3 regions of the Delftia sp. WSY_10 genome follow, and region 2 is predicted to be linked to each of the others. Evidence: predicted binding sites of a transcription regulator. Region 2 holds the regulator's gene; each other region holds the start of a gene.
What was found. The regulator HrcA, encoded in region 2, represses chaperone genes, less so after heat shock. The targets are predictions, from matches to a motif close to TTAGCACTCNNNNNNNNNGAGTGCTAA.

Region 1 (4,795 bases), 280 kb from region 2:
GCATGTTCGTCTGGGCGCAGCTGCTGCCGCCACAACGGCATGCGGGCGAGCCCGAGGCCCTGGCCCGGGCGCTGTTCACGGCCGCTGTGGAGCAGGGCGTGCTCTATGTGCCAGGCAAGGCCTTCTTCCCGGCCGAGGCGGCGCAGCAGGCCGGCCTGTGCATGCGCCTGTCGTATGCGGCGCCCACCGTGCCCCAGATCACCGAGGCCGTGGCGCGCCTGGGCCGGGCCTGGGGCCAGGCCGTGTCCTGAGGACATCGGCAACAGCGTTCATGCAATGAAAAAGGCCGCCCGAGGGCGGCCTTTTTCTTGCGGGGCAAACCGGGCATGGCGCAAGGCCTGCCCGGTTGCGGCGGGCAATTACATGCCCATGCCGCCCATGCCACCCATGCCGCCCATGTCGGGCATGGCGGGGGCGCCTTCAGCCTTGGGGGACTCGGCGATCATGGCTTCGGTCGTCAGCAGCAGCGATGCCACGGAAGCGGCATTCTGCAGGGCCGTACGCGTCACCTTGGTCGGGTCCAGGATACCCATTTCCAGCATGTCGCCGTAGGTGTCGTTGGCGGCGTTGAAGCCGTAGTTGCCCGAGCCGTTCAGCACGGCGTTGACCACCACCGAGGGCTCGCCACCGGCGTTGGCCACGATTTCGCGCAGGGGCGCTTCGATGGCCTTCATGATCAGCTTGATGCCGGCGTCCTGCTCGGCGTCGCCGGTCTTCAGTTCGCCCACGGCTTGCTTGGCACGCAGCAGAGCCACGCCGCCGCCGGCCACGATGCCTTCTTCCACAGCAGCGCGGGTAGCGTGCAGGGCGTCTTCAACGCGGGCCTTCTTTTCCTTCATCTCGACTTCGGTGGCAGCGCCGACCTTGATCACGGCCACGCCGCCGGCCAGCTTGGCCACGCGCTCTTGCAGCTTTTCGCGGTCGTAGTCGCTGGTGGCTTCTTCGATCTGGATGCGGATCTGCTTGACGCGGGCTTCGATTTCAGCAGCTTGGCCAGCACCGTCGATGATGGTGGTGTTTTCCTTGCCGATTTCGATGCGCACTGCCTGGCCCAGGTCTTCCAGGGTCACCTTGTCCAGCGCCAGGCCCACTTCTTCAGCGATGACCTTGCCGCCCGTCAGGATGGCGATGTCTTCCAGCATGGCCTTGCGGCGGTCGCCGAAGCCAGGAGCCTTGACAGCCACAACCTTCAGGATGCCGCGGATGGTGTTGACCACCAGCGTTGCCAGGGCTTCGCCTTCGACGTCTTCTGCAATGATCAGCAGGGGACGGCCGGCCTTTGCCACGGCTTCCAGCGTGGGCAGCAGGTCGCGGATGTTGCTGATCTTCTTGTCGAACAGCAGCACGAAGGGGTTGTCCAGCAGGGCAACCTGCTTTTCGGGGTTGTTGATGAAGTAGGGCGACAGGTAGCCGCGGTCGAACTGCATGCCCTCGACGACGTCGAGTTCGTTGGCCAGCGACTTGCCTTCTTCAACGGTGATCACGCCTTCCTTGCCGACCTTGTCCATGGCTTCGGCAATGATGCTGCCCACGGATTCGTCGGAGTTGGCGGAGATCGAGCCGACCTGGGCGATTTCCTTGGAGGTGGTGGTGGCCTTGGATTGCTTCTTCAGCTCTTCCACCAGGGCGGCGACAGCCTTGTCGATGCCGCGCTTGAGGTCCATGGGGTTCAGGCCGGCGGCCACGTACTTGATGCCTTCGCGGACGATGGCCTGTGCCAGCACGGTGGCGGTGGTCGTGCCGTCACCGGCGATGTCGTTGGTCTTGGAGGCCACTTCCTTCACGAGCTGGGCGCCCATGTTCTGCAGCTTGTCCTTGAGTTCCACTTCCTTGGCGACCGACACGCCGTCCTTGGTCACGGTGGGGGCGCCGAAGGAGCGCTCCAACACCACGTTGCGGCCCTTGGGGCCCAGCGTGACCTTGACCGCGTTGGCCAGGATGTTCACGCCTTCAACCATGCGGGCGCGTGCTTCGCCGCCGAAAACTACGTCTTTTGCTGCCATTTCAATTCTCCGGATTCAGTTGGAAAGTGCGGTTTCGAAGCGCGTGGATTACTTTTCGACGACCGCGAACAGGTCGTCTTCCTTCATCACCAGCAGTTCGTCGCCATGGACCTTGACGGTCTGGCCGCTGTACTTGCCGAACAGAACGCGGTCGCCGACCTTCACGTTCAGGGCGATCACTTCACCCTTGTCGTTCTTCTTGCCGGGACCCACTGCCAGCACTTCGCCCTGGTCGGGCTTCTCGGCGGCGTTGTCGGGGATCACGATGCCCGAAGCCGTCTTGGTTTCGTTTTCGAGGCGCTTGACGATCACGCGATCGTGCAGGGGACGCAGGTTCATACCAACTCCTAAATCATCAACAAAGTTGAAACAAAGACTTGCCGGCCCGGCGGGCCGGCATTCGAAGCAATGTGGGACAGAGGATTGTTAGCACTCATACCCAACGAGTGCTAATAATAAGGCAATTCGGCCAGGTTTCAAGGGGTAGGGCCGGATGTGCCGCAAGACGGCACATCCGGCGCGGAGTGCGGAACGCCACTACACATTAGCTTTTCCGCCACTGATCTTTAGTTTTTCGGGGCGCGCCCGCGCTGGCCAGCGGCGAAGCGCGGCCTGCAGGAGCACACAGAACTTCCGGCGAAAGGCTGTCGCTGAATCACCATGCAGCCTTGCGGGCTGTGACCTGACGTCGCATCGAAGGCGCGCTGGCCGTGGTGCTGAGCGCACCCAAGATCAGCCAGCCGTGCAGAGTGACTGTCCTTGATCAGGCGCGGATGAGGAGCGAAGCATCTGGCGATGCCGCCAGCCCTGAAGCTTGGATGACCACCATGTGGCTGCAACTGATAGGTCACGAGGTGGCCGTGAGCAGCAGCAATCGCTGCGGAGCAGTTGGCAACTGCAGACTTTCTAACGATGGCCTCAGGCTGATCTACGCCCTTCACTGTGCAAAGCGAGAGTGACAGGGACGACCAACACCGGCCGTTGAAGGCTTCCATTGTCGGACGACCGCTTCACCGTTTGGAAGTGGCCAGTCGATTCTTCGGTGCGCCGTGCTTCGCCTCGAAGGCCCCATTTCGCGCTGCACCGCTGATTCCGGTCGACTCAATGCCGTCGCTCCGACTGGTTTCAACGAAGGTGGAATCAGCCCACGATGGTGCTCGCGCCGAGCGTCCGCACTCAGGCGTTGGTGCGCAGGTTGGTGCAATGACGATGTAGGATTTGGATACAATGAAAATAAGAAGCATTCTTGTTTGCCGCTGCATATTGCCCCGGTGCCTTTCCTCCTGCTTCACTCGTGCCGCTTTCCCATGCCCGCCGCCGACCGCGCCCTTGTTCCCGATGTCGCCACTCTCTACTCCGACCACCACGGCTGGCTGCTGGGCTGGCTGCGCAAGCGCCTGGGCAATGCCTTTGATGCGGCCGATCTGACCCAGGACACCTATGTGCGCCTGCTGGGCCGTAGCGGCGCCGAGATCCAGGCCATTCGCGAACCGCGTGCCCTGCTGATGACCATTGCCCAGGGTCTGGCCGCCAACCTCTACCGCAAGCGCTGCGTGGAGCAGGCCTATCTGGACGCCCTGGCCCTCATGCCCGAGGCCGTGGCCCAGTCCCCCGAGCACCGCGCCATCGTGCTGCAGACCCTGGTCGAGGTGGACCGCCTGCTGGCCCTGCTCCCACTGCCCGTGCGCCAGGCCTTTTTGCTGTCGCAGATCGACGGCATGAGGCAGGCCGACATCGCGGCTGAACTGGGCCTTTCCGTGCCCACCGTGCGCCGCCATATCGCGCGGGCCGTGGTGCAAGTCTGCTTTCTGGACGACGACGGCGCATGAGCCTGCCCATTCCTCTTGCGGTGCGCGAGCAGGCCGCCGAATGGCTGGTGGAGCTGCAGTCCGATGATCACAGCGCCGGCACGCGCGAGATGCTGGTGCAGCGCCTGCAGCACTGGCGCGAATCCCATCCCGACCATGAGCGCGCCTGGCTGCGCATAGAGGCCATGGGCGCACGCCTGCAGCCGCTGTCCGGTACGCCGGCCAGCGTGGCCCTGGCCCAGGCCGCGCGCACGGCACGCGGGCGCGGGCGGCGCTTGGCGGTGCGCAGCCTGGCCGTGCTGCTGTTCACGGGCGCGGGTGCCGGTGCCGTGGCATGGAGAGGTCCGGCATCCTCGGGCGACTGGCTGGCCGGCCTGGGGGCGGACCTGCGCACGGGCACGGCCCGGCGGCGCAGCCTGCGCCTGCCGGACGGCACCCAGCTGCAGATGAATGCCGACAGCGCGGTCGACCTGGATTTCAGCCCGCAGCAGCGCCTGGTGCGCCTGCGCGGCGGCGACATCGAGGTGGCCACGGCCCAGGGCCTGAAGGATAGTGCGCCGCCCTTGCTCGTCGAAACCCGCCATGGCCGCATACGTGCCCTGGGCACGCGCTTCGTCGTGCGCCAGCGCGGCCAGGGGCCCAGCCGGGTTGCGGTCTTTGAAGGCGCCACGGAGATCGCGCCCCGCGAACGGCCCGGCCACCTCCATCTGCTGCAAACAGGCCAGCAGGCGCAGTTCGACGCTCAGGCCACCACGCCGGCCGGGCCCGCCGATCCGGCCCTGGCAGCCTGGACGCGCGGCATGCTGGTGGCCCAGGACATGCCGCTGGCCGAGTTCCTGGACCAGCTGTCGCGCTACCGGCCCGGCCACCTGGGCTGCGATGGCGCCGTGGCGCAGCTGCCCGTCAGCGGCACCTATCCGCTGGCCGACACCGACCAGGTGCTGGCCATGCTGCTGGCCACCCTGCCGGTGCGCCTGCGCACGG
Region 2 (4,795 bases):
GCGTTCGGGGTCCAGGTCGGCGCGGCGCAGATAGGCCTGCAGCGAATGGCGCGCATCCTGCACCTGGGCCGTGCACGAGGCCAGCACATCGGCGATGTTCTGGAACTCGGGCTCCAGGTGTTCCTGGTTCTGTATCAGATGGCTGGCACGGCCCAGCGGAGTGATCACGCCGGCCTCGTCGTCCTCCAGCATCTGCAGCGTGGTCTGGGCGGTGTCTATCAGGGTCTGGGCATGCGACAGGCGCGTGTGCTGGGCATTGAGCTCGTCCCACTCGTCGGCCTGCGGGGCCAGCTTGTCGAGTTCGGTGATCTGCCACTGCAGCCGTTCGCGTTCGCGCTGCAGGCTGTCCTGGGCGGATTGCGCATGCTGCAGGGCTTGTCGTGCCTGGCTCCAGCGGCTCCAGCAGGCCTGGACCTCGCGGCTGTCTATGCCTGCATAGGCGTCCAGCAGCGCGCGTGCTGCGTCGGGTCGCGTGAGGCTTTGCCAGGCATGCTGGCCGTGGATGTCGATCAGCTGCTCGCCCAGGGCGCGCAGCTGCGTGGCCGTGGCCGGCGTGCCGTTGATCCAGGCGCGGCTGCGGCCCTGGGTGTCCACCGTGCGCCGCAGCAGCAGGCTGTTGTCCTCGCAGGCCAGGCCTGCCGCCTCCAGCCAGGGGCGCAGCCGCGCGCAGCCGTCGAACTCCACGCAGATATCGGCTTGGGGGCAGCCTTCGCGCACCACGTCGGCGTCGGCGCGGGCGCCCAGGGCCAGCTGCAATGCATCGATCAGGATGGATTTGCCGGCGCCGGTCTCGCCGGTCAGCACGGTGAAGCCCGCATGCCAGTCCAGATCCAGGGCCTGCACGATCACGAAGTCGCGCAGCACGATGCGCTTGAGCGCCATGGTCAGGCGCCTCCCTCGTTCCAGCCCAGTTTCTTGCGCAGCGTGGCGAAGTAGTTCCAGCCCTTGGGGTGCAGAAAGCGCACGCTGTGGTGGGCGCGGCTCACGAGGATGCGGTCGCCGTGCTGCAGCGAGGCCAGCGACTGCATGTCGAAATTGGCGCTGACATCGCGCCCGGCCACGACTTCGATCGTGACCTCGTTGGCATCGGACAGCACGATGGGGCGATTGGACAGGTTGTGCGGCGCAATGGGTGCCATCACCCAGGCGGGGATGGACGGATGCATCATCGGCCCGCCAGCGGACAGGGCATAGGCCGTGGAGCCCGTGGGCGTGGCCACGATCAGGCCGTCGGCGCGCTGGTTGGAGACAAAGCGGCCGCCCACCTCGATGCGCAGCTCCACCATGCCGGAGGTGCCGCCGCGGTTGACCACCACGTCGTTCATGGCCAGGGCCTCGAACACGCATTCGCCCTCGCGGATCACGCGGGCGCACATCAGGGGACGCAGGTCCTCTTCGTACTCGCCCTGCAGCATGGGGGTGAGCGTGGCCTCGAAGTCCTCCAGCGCGATGTCGGTGACAAAGCCCAGGCGGCCCTGGTTCACCCCGATCAGGGGCGTTCCGTATTGCGCCAGGTGCCGGCTCACGCCGAGCATGGTGCCGTCGCCGCCGACGACCAGGCCCAGGTCGCAATGCCTGCCCAGGCCATCGACATCGAGGGTGGGGTAGTCTGTGAGCCCTGCGTGCAGGGCCGATTGGGTATCAAGCACGACTTCGCAGCCCTGGCGCCTGAGGAAGTCCGCAATGCGCTCGAGCGCGTTGCTGGCATTCTCGGACGGGGCGCTTGCGCTGGGAGCGTGGTACTTCCCGATCAAGGCAACGTGGCGAAACGTGGACGTCATTTCTGGAAATTACATCATTAAAATCATCACATGCTCGACGAACGTGCCAAGTTGTTGCTCAAAGCGCTGATCGAGCGTTACATCGCTGACGGCCAGCCTGTGGGCTCGCGGACCCTGTCGCGTGCGTCGGGGCTTGAATTGTCGCCTGCCACGATACGCAATGTGATGGCTGACCTCGAAGACCTGGGGTTGATCATCAGTCCGCACACCTCGGCCGGCCGCATTCCGACCGCCCGGGGCTACCGGCTGTTCGTGGACACCATGCTCACGGCGGACCGTGCAGATATCGTGACGCCCGAGCTCGTGCCCGAGCAGCCGCAGAAAGTCATCGCCAACGCCGCCAATCTGCTGTCCAGCCTTTCCCAGTTCGTGGGCGTGGTGCTGGTGCCTCGCCGCACCTCGGTGTTCAAGCACATCGAATTCGTGCGACTGTCGGAGCGGCGCTTTCTGGTCATCATCGTCTCGCCCGACGGTGACGTGCAAAACCGCGTCATCTTCACCGACGTGGATTACTCGGCCTCTCAGCTGATCGAGGCATCGAACTTTCTCAACAGCCACTACGCAGGCCTGGCCATGGAAGAGGTGCGCGAGCGCCTCAAGGGCGAGGTCGAGCTTTTGCGCGGCGAGGTGGCCACCCTCATGCAGGCAGCCGTCAACGTGGGCACGGAGGCCATGACCAGTGCCCAGGAGGACGTGGTCATCGCGGGCGAGCGCAACCTGCTGTCGGTCAGCGATTTCTCCAGCGACATGGGCAATCTGCGCCGCGCCTTCGACCTGTTCGAGCAAAAGACCCAGATCCTCAGGCTGCTGGATTTCTCCAGCCAGGCCGAAGGTGTGCGCATCTACATCGGGGGCGAAAGCCAGGTCGTGCCCTTCGAGGAGCTGTCCGTGGTCAGCGCGCCCTACGAGCTCGATGGCAAGGTGGTGGGCACGCTGGGCGTGATCGGCCCCACCCGCATGCACTACGACCGCATGATCCAGATCGTGGACATCACCTCCAAGCTGGTCAGCAACGCGCTGAGCCACAAGCGCTGAGCCGCGCAGGTTAGGATCTACAATAGCCGTTTGCCATGGCGTGCATCCGCGCTGCCTTGGTGAATCAGGGGCCTTAGCTCATGCTTGGTTAGAGCAGCGGACTCATAATCCGTTGGTGCCCAGTTCGACTCTGGGAGGCCCTACCATCCATTGGTATGAAAAAGCCTGCCGCCTTTCCGGGCGGCAGGCTTTTTTGCTGGGCGCGACGCTGCCGGCTGGCATGGCTGCGCCTGGCTGCCATTGAATGCGACTTCCAGGTTTTTTGCAGAAATATGGCGCTTTTGCCTGGAAGCTCCAAAACCCGCTGCTACAATGCGAAGCGTTGCGGCTGTAGCTCAGCTGGATAGAGTACTTGGCTACGAACCAAGGGGTCGTGGGTTCGATTCCTGCCAGCCGCACCAAAAAACGCAAAGCCCTGAAGTTGAAAGACTTCAGGGCTTTTTCGTTTTCACGGGCCATCCGCCGGGATGACACCCCCGGTCAGGCTTGCTGCGCCTTCGGCAGCACGATGCTGAAGGTGCTTCCCTGGCCTGGCGCGCTTTCTATCTGCAGCTGCCCGCCATGGCGGGCAGCCACGGTGCGGACAAAGGCCAGCCCAAGGCCTGCGCCGTCCAGGTGCTGATGGTGGTCCAGGCGCTCGAAGGGCTGGCTCAGGCGGGCGACGGCCTGCGCATCCATGCCGGGTCCGTGGTCCCGGATGGCGATGCGGCAATGGCCGGCGTCCTGCAGCAGCAGGCATTGCACCGTGGCGCCGCTTGCCTGTTGCCCGTGCGCTCCGTACTTGATGGCGTTGCCGATCAGGTTGACGGCTGCGCGGTGGAGCATGCCCGGGTCGCCCAGCACGGGGCATTCCTGCTCGGGCAGGCTGAATTCCAGCTGCACATGGGCGGCGCTGGCCTGGGCCCAGCAGCTTTCCACGGCCTGGTCCAGCACCAGGCCCAGGTCCAGCTGCTGCTGGCGCAGCGCCTGCTGCTGGGCACGAGCCAGGTGCACGAAATCGTCGGCCAGCTGCAGGGAGGCCTGGGCATAGCCTTCGATGCGCGGGAGCAGCATGCCCAGGTCGGGCGCTTGTACGGAACCACGCTGCATCTCCAGCAAGGTGATGATGGATGCCACGGGCGCCCGTATGTCGTGCGAGATGAACTGCATGGCCTGGTCGCGCTGGGCCTGGGCGCTGCGCAGATCGCTGATATCGACCAGGGTGATCAGCCAGCCCGTGGTGGGCGGAGCCTCGAAGGCCTGGACCAGCAGCATCAGGCTGCGGCCGCGGCCGTCGCGCCCCTCGCTGCTGAGCGGCAGGCCGCCGGCGGCAAGCGCCCTGGCCGTGAGCAGCGGGCTGCCGGCTTGCGGGCCGGGCGCCGTGTCCAGCGCCTGCAGGCCATCGAGCAGCCTGGGAAGGGAGTCGCCAGCGCGCAGGTCGTGATCCAGGCTGCGCGCATAGGCATGGGCCGCGGCATTGGCCAGCAGCACATGGCCCTGGCGGTCGCAGACAAAGGTGGGCGAGGGCAGCTGGCGCAGGCTTTCGCTGACGAAATGGTGCAGGGCGCGCAGTTGCCGCGAAGCCTGCTCGACGGCGGCAATGCGCTGGTCCAGCAGGTCGCCGCCCAGGCGCAGCGCGGTGGGCAGGCCCTGGCCCTGCAGGTCTCGCAGTTCCAGCGCCAGAAAGCGGGCGGCGGCGCGCAGGCGCAGCCAGCTCCACAGCGGATAGGCCAGGGCCAGGCCCAGCAGGGCTGCGGCAGGGGCCGTCTGCACCTGCAAGATGCGTGGTGCCAGCCCGGCCAGCGACAGGCAGGCCAGGGCCAGCAGCGCGCAGGCCAGCATGCCGCCCGAAGGGCCCAGCCAGGCCAGGGCCAGCAGGGCCAGCAGCACGGCTGCGGTGTTGAGCGCACGGTCCAGCCCCGCCGAAGCGCGGTGTACGTGCGAGCCCTGCAGGCTGCCGTTGAGCACATGGGCCAGCGTTTCCACGCTGGAGATGGGGC
Region 3 (4,795 bases), on a different contig from region 2:
GCCTGAGCGCGGAGCGGCTCTTGAGCAGCTCCATGCCCAGGTGGCCCACGGTGCCCACGCCGGGCGAGCCGTAGCTCCAGCGGCTGCCGGCCTGGGCAGCGGCCTCCAGGAAGGCCCGACCCTCGGGCGCGCCGGCCGGCGCCACCAGCACCAGGGGCGCCACGCCGATCAGGCTGACGGGCTGCAGGTCCTTGACGGGGTCGTAGCGCACGGCGGGGTTGAGCAGGCGGGCAATCGTCAGGTTGCCGTTGATCATCACGCTGAAGGTATGGCCATCGCGCGCACGGGCCACCTGCTCGCCTGCAATGTTGCCGCCTGCTCCCACCTTGTTCTCGACGATGACGGGCTGGCCCAGACGCTTTTCCAGCGGCTCGGCCAGGGCGCGCGCCGTGAGGTCGGGGGAGGAGCCCGCGGGAAAGCCCACGATCAGATGCAGGGGCCTGCTGGGCCACTGGTCGCCCGCCACGGCGGCGCAAGGCAGCAGGGCCGAAGCCAGGGCGGTGGCCAAGGCATTGGCGAAGAGGCGGCGTAGTGGCGAGATGGCGCTGGCGGGCATGGGTGCGTGGGGGCCGCAAAGGCTGCGGGCAATAAAAAACCCGGAGATTATCCGGGTTTGTCTTGAAGCGGCCTGTCAGCCCAGGCCGTCAGGCCATCAGGCGAACTCTGCCAGGGCCTTCTTCATCTTCTTCATGGCAGCCACCTCGATCTGGCGAATGCGCTCGGCGCTCACGCCATACACGGCGGCCAGTTCATGCAGCGTCATGCCGCCCGAGCCGTCATCGTTGACCTTGAGCCAGCGCTCCTCGACGATGCGGCGGCTGCGGTCGTCCAGCGAATCCAGCGCCATGGCAATGCCGTCGGTGGCCAGATGGTCACGCTGGCGCGACTCGATCATGGCCGTGGGCTCATGTGCGCCGTCGGCAAGATAGGCGATGGGGCCGAAGGCCTGCTCGCCATCATCGCTGGGCGAGGGGTCCAGCAGCACGTCGCCACCGGCCAGGCGCGTTTCCATCTCCATGACTTCTTCGCGCTTGACGTTGAGCTTCTCGGCCATGGCGTCGATCTCGCCGGAGGTCAGCGTGTCGCGCAGCATGGCGCCGTCCTCGGCCATGGCGGCGTCGGACTTCAGGCCCTGCTTCATGGAGCGCAGGTTGAAGAACAGCTTGCGCTGGGCCTTGGTCGTGGCGACCTTGACCATGCGCCAGTTCTTGAGGATGTACTCGTGGATCTCGGCCTTGATCCAGTGCATGGCGTAGCTCACCAGGCGCACGTTCTGATCGGGATCGAAGCGCTTGACGGCCTTCATCAGGCCGACATTGCCTTCCTGGATCAGGTCGCCGTGGGGCAGGCCGTAACCCAGGTACTGGCGCGAGATGGACACCACCAGGCGCAGGTGGGACATCACCAGACGCCCTGCGGCGTCCAGGTCACTGTGTTCTTTGAGCTTGCGGGCGTAGTCCTGCTCTTCCTCGAGGGTGAGCATGGGCAGGCGGTTGACCGCGGAAATGTAGGCATCCAGATTGCCCAGAGGCGGCACCAGGGCCCAGGGGTTAGCGGGCGCCAAGGTGGTCGCAATGGAGCCGGAGGCGTTTGTCATTGCAGAGTTCCTTTCTTCCATTCCTTCATATTAGCACTCGTTAGGATTGAGTGCTAAAGCCGAAGTTCCGCGGGTTTTTCAGTCGGTTGCAGAAATCTTCGGCACTGCAAAAGTCGCTTCTGGCTAGTCTGAGCGATTTTTGGAAACCCTGCTTGCCGGCGGGAGGCATGTGTCGGCCCCCGCCGGGTTTTGACCCCTTTGCGCCTGGCTCCGCCGGCGACCGGCACGAAAGATGCAGGTTCGTGCAGTCGCGGTGCCCAGCGGCTATTTGAACCGTGGCTGCACGATGATCTTCACCGCCGACTCGTTGTTGTGGATCAGCGTGTCAAAGCCCTGGGCCACCAGGTCATCGAGCTGGATGCGCTGGGTGATGAAGGGCTCGAGGTTGATCTTGCCCTCCTCGACCAGCTTGATGGTTTCCTGGTGGTCGTTGCAGTAGGCGATGGTGCCGCGCACGTCCAGCTCCTTCATGACCACGCTGTGCACGTTGATGGTGGCCGGATGGCTCCAGATGGACACGATCACCACCACGCCCGTGGCCTTCGTCGCGGCCACCAGCGTGTCCAGCACCTTGTTCACGCTGGTGCATTCGAACGACACATCCACGCCCTTGCCGCCGGTGAGCTTCATCACCTCGGCCACCACGTCCACCTCGGAGGGGTCCAGGATGTGATCGGCCACGCCCGATTCACGCGCCTTTTGCTTGCGCTTGGCACTGAGCTCGGTGATGACGACGGTCAGGCCCTTGGCCTTGAGGATGGCCGACAGCAGCAGGCCGATGGGGCCGGCGCCGCCCACCAGTGCCACATCGCCGGCCTTCGCTCCGCTGCGGGTGTAGGCATGGTGGCCCACGGACAGCGGCTCGATCAGCGCGGCCTGGTCCAGTGGAATGGCATCGGAGATGGGATGCACCCAGCGGCGCTTGACGGCAATCCGCTCGGACAGCCCGCCACCGCGCCCGCCCAGGCCGATGAAGTTCATGTCCTTGGACAGGTGGTAGTTGTCGCCCGGCCCCGTGGGCACATCGTCGGCCACGATGTAGGGCTCCACCACCACATGCTGGCCGACCTGGATATCGTCCACCCCTGCGCCCACGGCGTACACCACGCCCGAGAACTCATGCCCCATGGTGATGGGTGCGGACTCGCCCGAGATGGGATGCGGGTGGCCGCAGGGCGGGATGAAGATCGGCCCTTCCATGAACTCATGCAGATCCGTGCCGCAGATGCCGCACCAGGCCACTTCGATGCCCACGGTGCCGGGCTCCACCACGGGTTCGGGGATGTCCTCGATGCGGATGTCGCCCCGGTCGTGGAAACGTGCTGCTTTCATGATTGAACTTTCTGTTTTGCAAGGCTGGGTTGGCGGGCGGCACAGCCGCCCCATGGCGATTATTCGGCCTTACCGCAGGTGATGAACTTGCTGCAGGTCATAGACACGCACCGGCAGGCCTTCCTGCCGCGCCTTGAGCTGCAGCGCCAGGTACAGCGAGTAGTGGCGCGACTGGTGCAGGTTGCCGCCGTGGAACCACAGCGCCTCTTGCTGCGTGGGCTTCCACATGTTGCGCTGCTCGCCCTCCCACGGTCCCGGGTCCTTGGTGGTGTCCGAGCCCAGGCCCCAGACCTTGCCCACCTTGTCCGCCACCTCCTGGCTGATCAGGTCGGCCACCCAGCCGTTCATGGAGCCATAGCCGGTCGCGTAGACCACCAGGTCCGCCGGCAGCTCGGTGCCATCGGCCAGCACCACCGCGTTTTCCGACAGGTGGCTGATCTGCTTGCCCGCCTGCAGCTTGATGCTGCCGTCGATCACCAGATCGCAGGCCCCCACGTCGATGTAGTAGCCCGAGGCGCGGCGCAGGTACTTCATGAAAAGGCCCGAGTCGTCATCCCCGAAGTCCAGCATGAAGCCGGTCGCCTCCAGCTGGCGGTAGAACTGAGCGTCGCGCTCGCGGATGCGGTTGTACACCGGCACCTGGAAGTCGGCCATGATGCGGTAGGGCAGCGAGGCAAAGATCAGGTCCGCCTTCCTGGTCGTCACGCCGCTGGCCACGGCGCGCTCCGAGTACAGGTCGCCCAGGCCGATGTCCATCAGCGAATCGGAGCGCACGATATGCGTGGACGAGCGCTGCACCATGGTCACATCGGCGCCGTGCTCCCACAGGGCCGCGCAGATGTCGTGGGCGGAATTGTTGGCGCCGATCACCACCACCTTCTTGCCCGCGTAGGCGTCCGGGCCATGGTGCTGGGACGAGTGCTGCTGCTCGCCCTTGAAGATGTCCTGGCCCTTGATCTTGGGCACATTCGCCTTGCCCGACATGCCGGTGGCGAACACCACATGCCTGGGGCGCAGCACCTGCGTCTCGCCATTGCGCTCCACGGTGACTTCCCATTCCTGCCGGCCCTCATCGAAGCGGGCGTTCAGGCAGTTGGTGGACGGCCAGTAGTTGACCTCCATCACCTTGGTGTACATCTCCAGCCAGTCGCCGATCTTGTCCTTGGGCGCGAACACGGGCCAGTTGTCCGGGAAAGGCATGTACGGCAGGTGGTCGTACCAGACCGGGTCGTGCAGGCACAGCGATTTATAGCGGTTGCGCCACTGGTCGCCGGGGCGCGCCTGGCGGTCGATGACGATGTGCGATACCCCCAGCTGGCGCAGCCGCGCGCCCAGCGCAATGCCGCCCTGGCCGCCGCCGATGACGAGCACGAAAGGCTGCCTGTCGCGGCCCAGCTCCTGCGCCTCCTGCTGGCGGCGCTCCAGCCAGGTCTGGCGGCCACGCCGGATGCCGTGCTCGGCCCCCATCGGGCGGCGCGTGCCCATGGGTTCCTCATGGCCCTTGAGCTCCTGGGCGGCCGTCAGCAGCGTCCAGATGCGCCCGTCCCTGATGCGGACATGGCCGCCGCCGCGCGCATGGCGCGTGTCGATCACGATCCAGGCGGACACCACGCCATCGGCCTCCTCCACCGTCTCGCGCTCGTCCAGCGAAAAGCGCACGGGCGCAGCGGCGTCCAGCTGCGCAGCCAGCATGTCGGCGATCTGGCTGCGCCCTTCTATGGTCTTGATGTTCCAGGTCAGCAGCACCAGGTCGCGCCAGTAGCATTCGTCGGCGAACAGGCGGCTGGCGGCCGCGAAGTCGCGGTCTCCCAGGGCATGGTTGAGTTGGTCAAGCATCGCCTTGGCGCGGGCGTTGGGCGTCGTATC

Region 1: the regulator HrcA is predicted to act here: its motif matches at 2,430-2,456, upstream of groES (co-chaperone GroES).
Region 3: the regulator HrcA is predicted to act here: its motif matches at 1,628-1,654, upstream of rpoH (RNA polymerase sigma factor RpoH).

Annotation. Positions count from the first base shown of each region.
Region 1 is NZ_JBICKY010000012.1:437,911-442,705, reverse strand. It holds gene ACF8ML_RS04140 (PLP-dependent aminotransferase family protein) at 1-251, shown strand, start outside; gene groL (chaperonin GroEL) at 360-2,003, opposite strand; gene groES (co-chaperone GroES) at 2,052-2,342, opposite strand; gene ACF8ML_RS04125 (sigma-70 family RNA polymerase sigma factor) at 3,311-3,832, shown strand; gene ACF8ML_RS04120 (FecR domain-containing protein) at 3,829-4,795, shown strand, end outside.
Region 2 is NZ_JBICKY010000012.1:161,927-166,721, reverse strand. It holds gene recN (DNA repair protein RecN) at 1-882, opposite strand, end outside; gene ACF8ML_RS02870 (NAD kinase) at 885-1,781, opposite strand; gene hrcA (heat-inducible transcriptional repressor HrcA) at 1,812-2,816, shown strand; tRNA gene ACF8ML_RS02860 (tRNA-Ile) at 2,884-2,962, shown strand; tRNA gene ACF8ML_RS02855 (tRNA-Arg) at 3,141-3,217, shown strand; gene ACF8ML_RS02850 (CHASE2 domain-containing protein) at 3,297-4,795, opposite strand, start outside.
Region 3 is NZ_JBICKY010000004.1:98,475-103,269, reverse strand. It holds gene ACF8ML_RS00725 (tripartite tricarboxylate transporter substrate binding protein) at 1-556, opposite strand, end outside; gene rpoH (RNA polymerase sigma factor RpoH) at 653-1,597, opposite strand; gene ACF8ML_RS00715 (2,3-butanediol dehydrogenase) at 1,862-2,929, opposite strand; gene ACF8ML_RS00710 (NAD(P)/FAD-dependent oxidoreductase) at 2,999-4,795, opposite strand, start outside.